DNA from 4 places in the Aeromonas bivalvium genome. Region 1 is predicted to be linked to each of the others. Evidence: riboswitches for the same ligand, from Rfam matches in the RefSeq annotation. Region 1 holds a riboswitch; each other region holds the start of a gene.
The links. A riboswitch is a leader RNA that binds a small molecule or an ion and turns the genes downstream of it on or off. The one in region 1 is predicted to bind cyclic di-GMP.

Region 1 (3,513 bases):
ACAACTATCTGTTCGTGCTGGACGAAAACCGCCATGTGGTGGTGCATCCCGCCAAGCCCGAGCTGGTCGGACGGCCGATGGGCGAGCCCGGCGTCGCCGCCGAAGCCCATTGGCTGCGCATGGTGGATCTCGGCAAGGGCGGCCGGCAGGGTCGGCTGGAATACCAGTGGCGCTCTCCCACCGGGGAGACGGCCCAGAAGATGACCCTGGTGGCCGGCTATCAGCCCTGGGGCTGGATCCTGGGGTCCGGCCTCCTGCTGCAGGACATAGAAGCCACCATCTGGTCCCAGTATGAGCTGATGGGAGGGGCCACCCTGCTGGTGATCCTGCTGATGGGGCTGCTGGGCCTGGCCATCAGCCGCTCCATCGTCAACCCGCTGGCGGCCATCAACAAGGCCATGGCCCGGGTAGCGGCCGGGGATCTGGTGGTCAACATACCCGTGCACGGCAAGGATGAGCTGGGAACCGTCGCCCACTCCACCAACCAGGGACTGGATGCCATCCGCCGCGCCCTGCTGGAGGCGAGCCAGGGAGCCCGCAACGTGGCGGACGCCGCCCTGCGCATCGCCGCCTCCGCCGAGCAGACCAATCAGGCGGTCAACAGCCAGCGGGATCAGCTGGCCCAGCTCGCCACCGCCATGAACGAGATGAGCGCCACCATCTCGGATGTGGCGGGTCATGCCGAGAACACGGCCCGCGACACCCAGGACGCCACCAACGAGGCCGGGCTCGGCAACGAAGACGTCCACGCCAGCGTACACGGCATCCAGACCCTGGCCACCGAGGTGGAGCAGGCCACCCATCAGGTCAATCGCCTCAAGGAGGGGGTGATGCAGATAGGGGAAGTGACCGCCGTCATCAGCGCCATCTCGGATCAGACCAACCTGCTGGCCCTCAACGCCGCCATCGAGGCGGCCCGGGCCGGCGAGCAGGGCCGCGGTTTTGCCGTGGTGGCCGACGAGGTGCGCCAGCTGGCCAGCCGTACCCGCCACTCCACCGAGGAGATCCAGAGCACCATCACCCAGTTGCAGCAGCGGGCGGTCACCGCCGCCAGTGCCATGGACACCAGCCGCAAGCTGGCGGAGAGCAGCGTCGGTCAGTCCGAGAAGGCGGGGCAGGATCTCTCCCTCATCGTCAGTCACATCCAGCACGTGAGCGACATGGCGACCCAGATAGCCACGGCGGCGGAGCAGCAGAGCATGGTGGCGGAAGACATGAACCGCAACGTCAGCGGCATCAATGACTCGGCGCTCGAGATGTCCCAGGCCGCCTCCCAGCTGGCCCAGGAGAGCGAGCTGCTGGCCGGACTGTCGCGCAGCCTGGACGAGCGACTGGCGGCCTTCCGGCTTGGCAGCGCCATCTCAGCGGATCAGGCGCCGGAGCACACTCGCCAGCACGCCTGATCCGCCAGCGCCGCTGCGCGTCAGCGCACGTCCCGCCCCACCGCCTCTTCTGCCCGCCATGCTGGCAGAGGAGGCGGCCACCACTGCGCCAGGGCCCCCCTTTGTCGCCATCATCAGGCTGAGTGTTCAGGCCTTCCTCCACAGACAAATGGCAAAACAAGCCGTTAAGCGACGACGCCAGATCGAGCGGGTCAAGCTGTCAACTTTGACACTTAATTATTTAACAAAAAATAGTCATGATGGCACTGCCGCCCAATGCGGCACCATGACCCTTTCAGTAGTCATTTGGCAAACTGGTTGAAAGGCCAGGACGCAAAGCCTCCGGTCTAAAGACATGCCGTCCAGGATAGCGGGGTTACCACACCCAGGTGTGTACCGGGGATTTCCCCAGCCAAGGTGACTGCCCACATCACCGAACAGAGGAATGTATGGCAGCAAAAATTCGACTCAATCATGTGGCTGCGGCGCTGGCGCTGCTGGCCAGTGGCGGCGTGCTCGCCCACGGTTACATCAGCCAGCCGGAGGGACGCAACGCCCTGTGCAAGACCGGCGGCAACATCGGCTGCGGCGCCATCCAGTGGGAACCCCAGAGCCTGGAGGCGCCGTCCGGCTTCCCCGATGGCGGCCCAGCCGACGGCCAGATCGCCTCGGCCGGGCATCCGCAATTTGGCGAGCTCAACGCCCAGACCAGCGATCGCTGGACCAAGCGCAATGTGCAGGCCGGCCCCTTCAATATCAGCTGGACCTTCACCGCCAACCACGTGACCCGCAACTGGCGCTATTACCTCACCAGGCAGGACTGGAACCCGAACCAGCCCCTGACCAGAGACGCATTCGATCTCAACCCCTTCTGCGTCATCGACGGCAACATGGTGCAGCCCCCCAAGCAGGTCACCCATGAGTGCACCCTGCCGGCGCGCACCGGCTATCAGCTCATCCTCGGGGTCTGGGAGGTGGGCGATACCACCAACAGCTTCTACAACCTGATCGACGCCCGTTTCGATGATGGCACCCAGCCGCCGCTGAGCTGGAGCCAGGCCGGCACCATCTACCCCTCCATCGATCTCGCGGCCGGTGACAAGGCCAGGACCCGGGTGTTCGATGCCGGCGGCGAGCGGGCCGATCTGCAAACCGTGCTGACCATAACCGACGCCGAGCAGGGCCTGAAGAACAACTGGGCCCACGCCCTGGCAACCAAGATCAATGCCGAGCAGAGCCAGATCCGCGCAGGGCAAGGGGCCGACGGCCAGTTCAACCCCGTCTACGGTCAGAACCCCATCTACCTCAAGGCCGGCAGCAAGCTGCAACGGGTCGAGATCCAGCTCGAACAGCAGCAACCGCCGGTAGGCAACAGCATCAGCGTCAGCGGCCTGGGGAGCGACTACCCGCTCGACAACGGCAAGGTTACCCTGAGCTTCACCGTCACGGCCGAGGGGGATCTCGCCGTCACCACTACCCTGTATGACCATGGCGGCGTCGCCAGGGGGCAGAGCAGTGCCGACATCAAGGACGGCAGCCAGGGTTTCACCCTGGAGGCCACGGGCCTGAGTGCGGGCCACCACCAGCTGGTGATCGAGGGCAGGCCCAAGGCAGGAGGGGAAGTGGTGCAGCAGACCCTGGATCTGATGTTCAAGGCGCCGACCAGCGGCGACTATCAGTTCAGCTTCCCTGAGGGGGTCGACGGCTACACAGATGGCACCCGGGTGCTGCAACCGAAAAATGGCAAGGTCTATCAGTGCAAGCCCTTCCCCTACAGCGGCTGGTGCAGCCAGTGGGCGGCCACGGCCACCCAGTACGAGCCCGGGATCGGGTCTCATTGGCAGGATGCCTGGGTCCAGCAGTGAGCCGTCACGCCAGCACGGCATGAACCCGGGTGGCCGCATGCCAGATCCTGGCCGACCGTCGCCATGCCAGCAACAAAACGAACAGGGGAGCCTCGGCTCCCCTGTTTATTGACGCGCCGCCAGGAAGTGTCGGGCCCCTTCGATACTCTGTGAGCCAGGCCCCCGCGGCCTCGTGCAGGCTGTGCCATCATGGGATCCAGGCAGAGGCGCATGAGCAAGGAGTTCGGCATGTGGATCGAGGCAGACCCCATCAACGGGGCCCTGGT
Region 2 (3,513 bases), on a different contig from region 1:
GAGATCTCCCGTGAGGCCGACTTCTACGGCGCCATGGACGGGGCCTCCAAGTTCGTGCGCGGGGATGCCATCGCCGGTCTGCTGGTGCTGATCATCAACCTGGTGGGCGGTCTGGCCATCGGCATCTTCCAGCATGCCCTGCCGGTGGCGGAAGCCTTCCAGCGTTACGCCCTGCTCACCATAGGGGATGGCCTGGTCGCCCAGATCCCCTCCCTGCTGATGTCCACCGCGGCCGCCATCATAGTGACCCGGGTCAGTGACGAGGGAGAGATGTCCGATCAGGTGGGCCAGCAGGTACTGGCCTCCCCTCGCGTCATCTATACCGCCGCCACCATCATGCTGATCCTGGGGCTGGTGCCCGGCATGCCCATGCTGGCCTTCCTCAGCTTCGCCGCCGTGCTGGCCTGGACCGGCTGGCGCGTGAGCCTGCGTCGCCAGCAGGATCCGGATCTGGAAGCCGCCGAGCAGCTCAGCCAGAAGCTGGTGCAGCCGGAACACCAGGGACTGGAGTGGCAGGATCTGCCCTATGTGGACCCCATCGCCATCGAGCTGGGTTACAAGCTGGTGCCCCTGGCCGAGGCGGACAAGGGGGCCGAGCTGCTGGTGCGGGTGCGGGGGATCAGGAAGACGCTCTCCGAGCAGTACGGTTTCCTGCTGCCCGAGATCCGGGTACGCGACAACCTGCAACTGCAACCGGATCAGTACAGGATCAAGCTCTCCGCCGTGCCCATGGCGAGCGGTCAGGTGGATTGCCAGCGACTGATGGCCATCAGCAGCGGCGAGACCTACGGGGTGCTGGACGGCGAACTGACCCAGGATCCCGCCTACGGCATGAATGCGGTCTGGATAGCCCCGGATCACAAGGCCAAGGCCCTCAACCTGGGCTACTCGGTGGTGGACTCGGCCACCGTGATCGCCACCCATGCCAGCAAGCTGCTGCGGGAACAGCTCGATACCCTGTTCGGTCACGATGAGGTGGGCAAGCTGGGCCAGTATCTGGCGACCCTCTCTCCCCGTCTGGCGGAGGAGCTCAATCTGGCCCTGAGCCAGATGCAGCAGCTCAGGGTATTCCGGCAACTGCTCAGGGAGCAGGTGAGCCTGACCGACATCCGTACCATAGCGACCACCCTGCTCGACTCGAGCGAGCTGACCAAGGATCCCGTGCTGCTGGCGGCCGACGTGCGCTGCGCCCTCAAGCGCCAGATAGTGCGTCAGGTGATAGGGCAGCGGGAGCAGCTGGCCACCTTCACCCTGGACGATCGGCTGGAGCAGACCCTGCTGGCGGCCATGAACCAGTCCCAGCAGCAGGGCAAGGTGGCGCTGGACAGCTTCCCGGTCGATCCCCAGTTGTTGTCCCAGCTGCAACAGCACATGCCCCTGGTCAAGGAGCAGCTGCAGCAGCAGGGTCACCCTCCCGTGCTGGTGGTCATGCCCCAGCTGAGGCCCTTGCTGGCCCGCTATGCGGCCTCTTTCGCCAAGGGGCTCAGGGTGCTCTCCTACAACGAGATCCCGGAAGAGCTGAGGGTGGAAGTGATCGGCACCCTGGGGTGAAGCAAAAGGCCCGTGATCTCAGTCAGATAGGAAAAATCTATTCCGCATATGTCCTTGAACTGTCATGGCAACTTGTTATGATGCGCCGTGTTTTGACGCTGGACGTCAAAACCTGCTGATAATTATAACAATTTGATGAGTGCTATTCAGGCCGGCCCCTCGCCAGTCTGACTGCCCTTGCGAGGGCAGATCGCATGAAAAAGGCAAACTGAACTGAAAAGTCAGGACGCAAAGCCTCCGGTCTAATGGCATCCATGCCGACGATAGCGGGGTTACCAGGGATAGGTACCGTCACGAATGACACCTATTGGCAAACCGATGCGCGCGCGGCGTACCGGTGGTGTACTCCTTCCTCGGTTTTGACGCTTCAGTTCTGTTGATTGACGACCACACAATCACAGGTTCAGGTTCATATGCTTTCGGACGTTTCTCTGAAATGCACCCCAGCGCCAGCGGGCATTGGGGCGCACCCTCATCTGTTATTGCTTCAGCCAGACTCTTCTGCCGGGGAAGAGGTGCTGGCCATGCTGGAGAGTTCGGGATATCGGGTATCCAGGGTCGATTCGGCCAGACAGGCACGGGCCTGTCTGGAGGAAGAGAGAGTCGACCTGCTGTTGCTGGACGTGAGCACGCCCATCGACAACCTCAAGGGATTTCTGGGCAAGCTGACCGACACCGACAGTGTCATCCTGGTCAACGAGCATCAGGGCCATCTGGCCGCCGAGGCCATGGGGGCCGGCGCCATCGATTACATCATCAAGCCATTCGCTCGCCAGCAGATGCTGGACGCCATCCGCTGCGCCCTGCGCCTGCGCCAGCCGATCCCGGATCTCATCGCAGAGTCCGGTGCCAGCCGTCAGGTGTTGCAGCTGGCTCGCCGGGCGGCCAAGACCCAGGCCACCATCCTCATCGGCGGTGAATCGGGTACCGGCAAGGAGCGACTGGCACGCTACATCCACGACATGTCCCCCCGGGCAGACGGGCCCTTCGTCGCCATCAACTGCGCCGCCATCCCCGAGCCCATGATCGAGTCCATCCTGTTCGGTCACGCCAAGGGGGCCTTCACCGGGGCGAGCTCGGCCCAGCCCGGCAAGTTCGAGCAGGCCCAGGGCGGTACCCTGCTGCTTGACGAGATCTCCGAGTTGCCCCTGGCACTGCAGGCCAAGCTGCTGCGGGTATTGCAGGAGCGGCAGGTGGAGCGGCTGGGCAGCCATCAACTGATCAACCTGGATGTGCGCATCATCGCCGCCAGCAACAAGGACCTGCGTACCCAGGTGGGGGAGGGGCTGTTTCGCGAGGATCTCTTCTATCGCCTCGATGTCCTGCCCATGAGCTGGCCCGCCCTGCGGGACAGGCCGGGGGACATAGTGCCGCTGGCTGAATATTTCATCGCCCGTTATGCACCCAGGCAGGGCTACTGGCTGAGCCAGCAGGCGCGCCAGCAGCTGCTGAGCTACCGCTGGCCCGGCAATGTGCGTGAACTGGACAATGTCATCCAGCGGGCGCTCATCATGGCGCGAGGATTGCATATTCAGGCAATCGATTTGATGTTGCCCGGTGGGGCAGGGGGAGCAGAGCCGGGCCAGCCAGAGCCGTTGTCGCCCCCGGACGGGCTGGTGGAGACCCGCCGCCACGCCGAGTTCCAGTTCGTATTGGAGACCCTGCGCCGTTTCAGCGGCCATCGCACCCGCACGGCCGAGGCCCTGGGCATGACGACCCGGGCCCTGCGCTACAAGTTGGCGGCGATGCGCGAGCAGGGCATAGACATTGAACTCCAGATTCAAAATTGAGGGATAGCCAGTGAAGATTGAAATGATGTCGCAGCAGACCAGCCTGCTGCAACAGATGCAGGAGATGACGCGGGTAACGCGCGAACTGCCCGAGATCGCGCCCCAGGGGGGACAGGAGGTCTCCTTTGGCAATGCCATGCGGGATGTGATCAATCGGGTCAACGAGCAGCAG
Region 3 (3,513 bases), on a different contig from region 1:
AATGCGTTTCGCTACAACCCGGGGGGCCGGGTCCTGCTCGGTTGCCGCCGCCTGGGCCAGCAGCTGCGCATCGAGGTGTGGGACACGGGGCCCGGCATTCCCCAGGACAAGCAGGAGGCCATCTTCGAGGAGTTCCAGCGACTGGATCACTCCCGCACCGCCCGCGAGCAGGGGCTTGGCCTGGGGCTCGCCATCGCCCGGGGCATCTCCCTGGTGCTGGGGCATCCTCTGACCCTGCGCAGCTGGCCCGGCGCCGGCTCAGTGTTTGCCATCACCCTCAACCTGGCCAGTCGTCCCCTGGTGGCCAGGGCGACGCCCGCGCCCCAGCTTCGTCATGACAGCCAGCTGGCGGGAGTGAGGGTGCTCTGCCTCGACAACGAGCCCGAGATCCTGGTGGCCATGGCGTCCCTGCTGGGGCGCTGGGGCTGCGAGGTGCGCTGCGTGCAGGATTTGGCCCAGGCCCAGATCCTGGTGGCGAGCTTCAGGCCCGACCTGGTGCTGTCCGATTACCACCTGGACGACGGCAAGACAGGATTGCAGGCGCTGCACATGCTGCGCCTCGCCCTTGGCAAGGAGCTGGGGGGCATCATCATCAGCGCGGATCGCAAGAGCGAATTGCAGGCCCAGATCCGCGAACATGGCTATGGCTACATCAGCAAGCCGGTCAAGCCCCTCAAGCTCAGGGCGTTGATGAACAGCATGGTGGGGACCGGGAAACTTGATGATGATCACGAATTAACACATTAGTCCTCTGGCAATGGGCAAGCAACTTGGCAGAGGATCTCCACAAAAATGGCGCTTAATGCCGGTAAAAAGGCGCTTTTTTGTGCTGTTTGAATCCCTGCGACAAGGGGTGACTCGCAGGGAGGGTTTGCCTGAGCCCCCCGGGTGGCCTATATTGCCCAGGCGATTTTTTTTATCGCGAATCAAGTTGTGCCAAAGGGCAAACCGGTCGAAAGGCCGGGACGCAAAACCTCCGGTCTAAGGGTCTGTCGTACCTAAGATAGCGGGGTCACCACAGGGTTGTGTTTCCCACCGGACGCCAAGCCGGGGCGGGGATGTTGTCTGTGTTACCTGTCTGACATGCGTTGCCTTTTTCGTGACCAAAATGAGAAACGAAATAAGGATATTCAACATGTTAAGTCCAAAACCTTCCCTGCTGGCCCTCCTGGTCGCCGGCAGTTTTGCCGCCTCGGTGCAGGCTGCCGCCCCGGGCAAACCCACCATAGGCTGGGGTGAGACCAAGTTTGCCATCGTCGAGGTGGATCAGGCCGCCACCGCCTACAACAAGCTGGTGACCGTCCATGCCGACGGCGCGCCGGTCAGCGTGAGCTGGAACCTCTGGTCCGGTGACGTGGGCCAGACCGCCAAGGTGCTGCTGGACGGCGTCGAGGTGTGGAGCGGCCCGTCCGGCGCCTCCGGCACCGCCAACTTCAAGGTGACCAAGGGCGGTCGCTACCAGATGCAGATCGAGCTGTGCAACGCCGATGGCTGCACCCGCTCCGATCCCAAGGAGATAGTGGTTGCCGACACAGATGGCAGCCACCTGGTGCCCCTCAACGCCCCGCTGCAAGAGAACAACAAACCCTACGTCAACAAGTCCGGCAAGGTGGTGGGGGCCTACTACGTGGAGTGGGGCGTCTATGGCCGCAAGTTCACGGTGGACAAGATCCCGGCTCAGAACCTGACCCACATCCTCTATGGCTTCACCCCCATCTGCGGCGGCAATGGCATCAATGATGGCCTCAAGAGCATAGAGGGCAGCTTCGAGGCGCTGCAGCGCGCCTGCGCCGGTCGCGCCGACTTCAAGGTGGCCATGCACGATCCCTGGGCCGCCATCCAGATGCCCCAGGGCAACCTCAAGGACTTCGATGAGCCCTACAAGGGCAACTTCGGCAACCTGATGGCATTGAAGCAGGCCCACCCCGACCTCAAGATCCTGCCCTCGGTGGGCGGCTGGACCCTCTCGGACCCCTTCTATTTCCTCGGTGACAAGACCAAGCGCGACACCTTCGTCGCCTCGGTCAAGGAGTTCCTCCAGACCTGGAAGTTCTTCGACGGGGTAGACATCGACTGGGAATTCCCGGGGGGATCGGGTGCCAACCCCGACCTCGGCGCCCCGAGCGATGGGGCCACCTATGTGACCCTGATGCAGGAGCTGCGGGCCATGCTCGACGAGCTGGAGGCCGAGACGGGTCGCCAGTACGAGCTCACCTCGGCCATCAGCGCCGGTGGCGACAAGATAGCCAAGGTCGATTATCAGGCGGCCCAGCAGTACATGGACCACATCTTCCTGATGAGTTACGACTTCAATGGCGCCTGGACCAATGCCGAGCTGGGTCACCAGACCAACCTGTTTGCGGCCAGCTGGGATCCGGACACCAAGTACACCACGGACAAGGGGGTCAGGGCCCTGCTGGATCAGGGGGTGACCCCGGGCAAGATAGTGGTCGGCGCCGCCATGTATGGTCGTGGCTGGACCGGGGTGAGCGGCTATCAGGCGGGCAACCCCTTCACCGGCACCGCCACCGGCCCGGTCAAGGGCACCTGGGAGAACGGCGTGGTGGACTATCGCCAGATAGTGAACGACTACATGGGCGCCGGCTGGGAGCAGGGTTATGACGAGGTGGCCGAGGCCCCCTATGTGTTCAAGGCGAGCACGGGGGATCTCATCACCTTCGACAACGACCGTTCGGTCAAGGCCAAGGGGCAGTACGTGCAGGCCAATCAGCTCGGCGGCCTGTTTGCCTGGGAGATCGACTCGGATAACGGCGACATCCTCAACGCCATGCACGAAGGGCTGGGTCACGGAGATGGCACGGCTCCCGTCAACAAGCCGCCCATTGCCAATGCCGGGGCCGATCTGACCGTGACCGGCCCGGCCAGCCTGACCCTGGATGGTTCCGCCTCCCGGGATCCGGAAGGGACCACCCTCACCTATGGCTGGCGTCAGCTTTCCGGCCCTCAGGTGACACTGAGCGGTGCCGATCTGGCCAAGGCCAGCGTCAATCTCGATGGCGTCAGTGCGGATGTCACCCTGACCTTCGAATTGACGGTGACCGATGGTGAAGGATTGACGGCCAAGGACAGCGTGGTGGTGACCAACAAGGCACCGCAGCCCAACCAGGCACCGACCCTGACCCTGCCCGCCACGGTCAGCGTCGAGTCCGGCAAGCAGGTGAGCATCCAGGCCCAGGCGAGCGATCCCAACGGCGATGCCCTGAGCTATCAGTGGACCCTGCCCGCCGGCCTGAGCGCCACCGGTCAGGACAGCGCCACCCTGGTGGTGACAGGCCCGGCGGTGGAGGCGGCGACCTCCTATGACCTGACCCTGACCGTCACCGACGGTGCCCTGGACACCCAGGCCAGCACCCGTCTCACCGTGACCCCGGTGAGTGGCGGTGACTGTGGCGCCACGGATCCGGATGCCGCCAACTGGCCGGCATGGCAGGCCAGTGCCACCTATAACGGCGGCGACAAGGTCAGCCATCAGGGGCTGGTGTGGCAGGCCAA
Region 4 (3,513 bases), on a different contig from region 1:
ACATGGCCGCCCAGAACATCGACACCAGCAAGGGCCCGACGTTGCCTGCGGTAGTCACCCTGTTGGCCGAGCGCTGCAACACGCTAGTGGAGGTGGCCGCCCAGAGCCGCTACCTGTTCGAAGATTTTGAGGCCATCGACGAAGCGGCCGCCAAGAAGCACCTGCGCGGCGTCGCGGCCGAGCCGCTGACCCTGGCCAAAGCCAAGCTGGCGGCGCTGGAGACCTGGACCACCGAAGCGCTGCACGAGCTGATTGAAGCCACTGCCGCCGAGCTGGGTCAGGGCATGGGCAAGGTCGGTATGCCGCTGCGCGTGGCCGTCACCGGTCTGGGTCAGTCCCCCGGCATCGATGCCGTGATGGCGCTGGTGGGCAAGGAGCGGGTGCTCGCCCGCATCGACCGTGCCCTGGCTTACATCGAAGCGCGGATGGCCGCCGAATAAACATCGGCCATGGCGTGAAAAGGGCCTCCTGACGGGGGCCCTTCGTATTTTGGCCTCAAGCGGATTTGCGACGTAAAACAGCGACATAGCGACGAGGTTGGCGCTAAAAACAGCTAACTGCCTGAATTTTGACTAAACGATTCAACAGGCGAGAATTTTGGGTTGACAGCAAAGCGGTCGATGCCTATCATGCGCCTCCGTTGCCAGAGATAACTTTGGTAGCGCCGAGGTGAGTTGGGGTTATAGCTCAGCTGGGAGAGCGCTTGCATGGCATGCAAGAGGTCCGCGGTTCGATCCCGCGTAGCTCCACCAAATTCTCCTCGAACAATCTGGAATCAAAGGGGTTATAGCTCAGCTGGGAGAGCGCTTGCATGGCATGCAAGAGGTCCGCGGTTCGATCCCGCGTAGCTCCACCAGGTTCCTGATTGACATGAAGTACCCAGGGCAGTGCGGTGTGTATCACCCATGCCGACCTTTGTGGGGTTATAGCTCAGCTGGGAGAGCGCTTGCATGGCATGCAAGAGGTCCGCGGTTCGATCCCGCGTAGCTCCACCACTATTTGCAGTAAAAGGCAAACGGCCGCCAGAACCGCTTGTCTAATGAAGAAAGAATTTGGGGCTATAGCTCAGCTGGGAGAGCGCTTGCATGGCATGCAAGAGGTCCGCGGTTCGATCCCGCGTAGCTCCACCAAATTCAGAGTGAAGGTCTTGACCTTGATTAGCCACAACTTGGGGTTATAGCTCAGCTGGGAGAGCGCTTGCATGGCATGCAAGAGGTCCGCGGTTCGATCCCGCGTAGCTCCACCAAATTCTCGTCACGAGAAGCTAAAAGGCCACCGCATCGCGGTGGCCTTTTTGTCATGGGCGCGTCAGCGCGGCCCCATGATCTGCCTCTACCCGCATCCGGCGCTCGCCGGCACACTCCCGGCAAACACCAAATTCATATGGCGCCATGAGGTGGCTCACAATTTCGCGTCATCACCCCCTGCTTCATGATGGCGGAAAATTTGCAGTGGCAGGCTGACAAGGCGGCTATGTGCCGGGCGTTGGCGACACGATCGCCGCCGTTAGCCGGTTTCCTCGTTGCCCAGCAAACATATTTCTCCTTGTGAATGAAGATTGAGCATTTGCGCCGGGCTTTCTATACTCGAGCCGTTCCTCACGGAACCCAGGTAAAGGGCAAACCGGCAGTGATGCCGGGACGCAAAGCCTCCGATCTGCCTCATTGAGCCAGACAGCGGGGTTTCCCGGGGTGACATGAGGGTATGTGGCCCCGTCCAAGGCCTGTTGTCGTTCCCTTTTTCCTCCCTGTTGCGATTGCGCTTTCCCGGTCTTAACGCCAAGACAAAACAAGGATGATAACAATATGCAACAGACCCTCAGGCCCAGCAGGCTCGCCATGCTGGTTGCCCTTGCGGCCATGCCCGCCTGGGCGCAGGCCGCCTATCCCGCCTATCAGGCCGGGACTGCCTATCAGGCTGGCGATATCGTCAGCAACGTCGGCAACCTCTATGAGTGCAAGGCGTTTCCCTATTCCGGCTGGTGCGGGGCTTCCCCTTACCACTACGAGCCCGGGGTCGGTGCCGTCTGGACCGATGCCTGGACCCTGTCTCAGGACCCCAACCCGCCCGGGCCTGAGCTGCCTGAGCTGACCCTATCTTCCCCTGCCGCCGGCAGCTCGGTGAGCGAAGGGGCCGAACTGGCCCTGGCCGTGACCCTGACCGGTGGCAGCACAGCGGTCGCCCAGGTGGTCTACCTGGTGGATGGCAGCCAGGTCGCCGTGGCCACGGCAGCCCCCTGGTCCGCCAGCTGGTCCGCCAGCGGCGTCGGCCCCCATCAGGTCACGGCCCGTGCCCTGGACAAGGATGGTAACAGCCTGGATGAAGCCCAGGTCGCCGTGACCGTGACCGCCGTGGTGGCCCCCGAGGCGCCTCAGGTCAGCATTGCGAGCCCCGCCGCGGGTGCCAAGCTGACCCTGGGCCGCGCCGTCACCGTGACCGGCAATGTCACCGATGCCAACGACGATGTGGCCAAGGTCGAGCTGTATGTCGATGGCAAGAAGGTATCTGAAGACAGCAGCGCCCCCTGGCAGCTGGGCTGGACCCCGCAAACCAAGGGCAGCGCCGCCCTGACCCTGGTTGCCGTGGACAGCCAGAGCCTGTCCGGCGAGTCGGCTCCCGTGTCGGTCAGCGTCGAAGAGGCCGCCCTGCCGCCCACCGGCGGCAATCTCTCCTGCGACGTGCGCCAGATCTACCGCGCCGACGGCAGCGAGTGCATGGGGGATGACCATGGCCGCCGCGTCATCGGTTACTTCACCTCCTGGCGCACCGGCAAGAATGGTCTGCCCTCCTATCTGGTGGGCGACATCCCCTGGGACAAGATCACCCACATCAACTATGCCTTCGCGGCGGTGGACGAGCAGAGCCATGTCATCAAGGTGGATGATTCCGCCACCAAGATGACCTGGGACGGAGTGCCGGGCGCCGAGATGGACCCCGAATTTGCCTACCAGGGCCACTTCAACCTGCTGTCGAAGTACAAGAAGCAGTATCCGGACGTGAAGACCCTGATCTCGGTCGGGGGCTGGGCCGATACCCGCGGCTTCTACACCGCTACCACCAAGGGCGACTGCTCGGTCAACACCGCCGGCATCAACGCCTTCGCCGATTCGGCGGTGAACTTCATCCGCCAGTACGGCTTCGACGGGGTGGATGTGGATTACGAGTATCCGACCTCCATGAAGGATGCGGGCAACCCCAACGACTTCCCGCTCTCCAACCAGTGCCGCGGCAAGTTGTTTGCGAACTATGAAGTGCTGATGAAGACACTGCGCGAGCGGCTCGACAGCGCCGGGACCGAGGACGGTCGCAAATACATGCTGACCATCGCCTCGCCGGCGTCGGCCTATCTGCTGCGCGGCATGGAAAACTTCCAGGTCACCCAGTACCTGGACTACGTCAACCTGATGACCTATGACTTCCACGGTGCCTGGAACCACTTCGTCGGCCACAACGCCGCCCTGTTCGACAACAAGGCGGATCCCGAGCTGGCCCAGTGGGGTGTCTACACCCAGG

Region 2: another riboswitch for cyclic di-GMP. It lies ahead of ACEUCR_RS14025 (sigma-54-dependent transcriptional regulator); the one in region 1 lies ahead of gbpA (N-acetylglucosamine-binding protein GbpA).
Region 3: another riboswitch for cyclic di-GMP. It lies ahead of ACEUCR_RS06530 (glycosyl hydrolase family 18 protein); the one in region 1 lies ahead of gbpA (N-acetylglucosamine-binding protein GbpA).
Region 4: another riboswitch for cyclic di-GMP. It lies ahead of ACEUCR_RS07105 (glycosyl hydrolase family 18 protein); the one in region 1 lies ahead of gbpA (N-acetylglucosamine-binding protein GbpA).

Annotation. Positions count from the first base shown of each region.
Region 1 is NZ_JBGXBV010000003.1:176,533-180,045, reverse strand. Features, by position in the region: gene ACEUCR_RS10255 (methyl-accepting chemotaxis protein) at 1-1,403, shown strand, start outside; cyclic di-GMP riboswitch class I at 1,681-1,766, shown strand; gene gbpA (N-acetylglucosamine-binding protein GbpA) at 1,832-3,247, shown strand; gene ACEUCR_RS10245 (MgtC/SapB family protein) at 3,476-3,513, shown strand, end outside.
Region 2 is NZ_JBGXBV010000005.1:284,363-287,875, reverse strand. Features, by position in the region: gene lfhA (lateral flagellar biosynthesis protein LfhA) at 1-1,551, shown strand, start outside; cyclic di-GMP riboswitch class I at 1,744-1,831, shown strand; gene ACEUCR_RS14025 (sigma-54-dependent transcriptional regulator) at 2,076-3,341, shown strand; gene fliE (flagellar hook-basal body complex protein FliE) at 3,352-3,513, shown strand, end outside.
Region 3 is NZ_JBGXBV010000001.1:1,435,249-1,438,761, reverse strand. Features, by position in the region: gene ACEUCR_RS06535 (hybrid sensor histidine kinase/response regulator) at 1-747, shown strand, start outside; cyclic di-GMP riboswitch class I at 933-1,020, shown strand; gene ACEUCR_RS06530 (glycosyl hydrolase family 18 protein) at 1,136-3,513, shown strand, end outside.
Region 4 is NZ_JBGXBV010000001.1:1,560,673-1,564,185, reverse strand. Features, by position in the region: gene gltX (glutamate--tRNA ligase) at 1-440, shown strand, start outside; tRNA gene ACEUCR_RS07130 (tRNA-Ala) at 677-752, shown strand; tRNA gene ACEUCR_RS07125 (tRNA-Ala) at 781-856, shown strand; tRNA gene ACEUCR_RS07120 (tRNA-Ala) at 920-995, shown strand; tRNA gene ACEUCR_RS07115 (tRNA-Ala) at 1,055-1,130, shown strand; tRNA gene ACEUCR_RS07110 (tRNA-Ala) at 1,171-1,246, shown strand; cyclic di-GMP riboswitch class I at 1,608-1,690, shown strand; gene ACEUCR_RS07105 (glycosyl hydrolase family 18 protein) at 1,806-3,513, shown strand, end outside.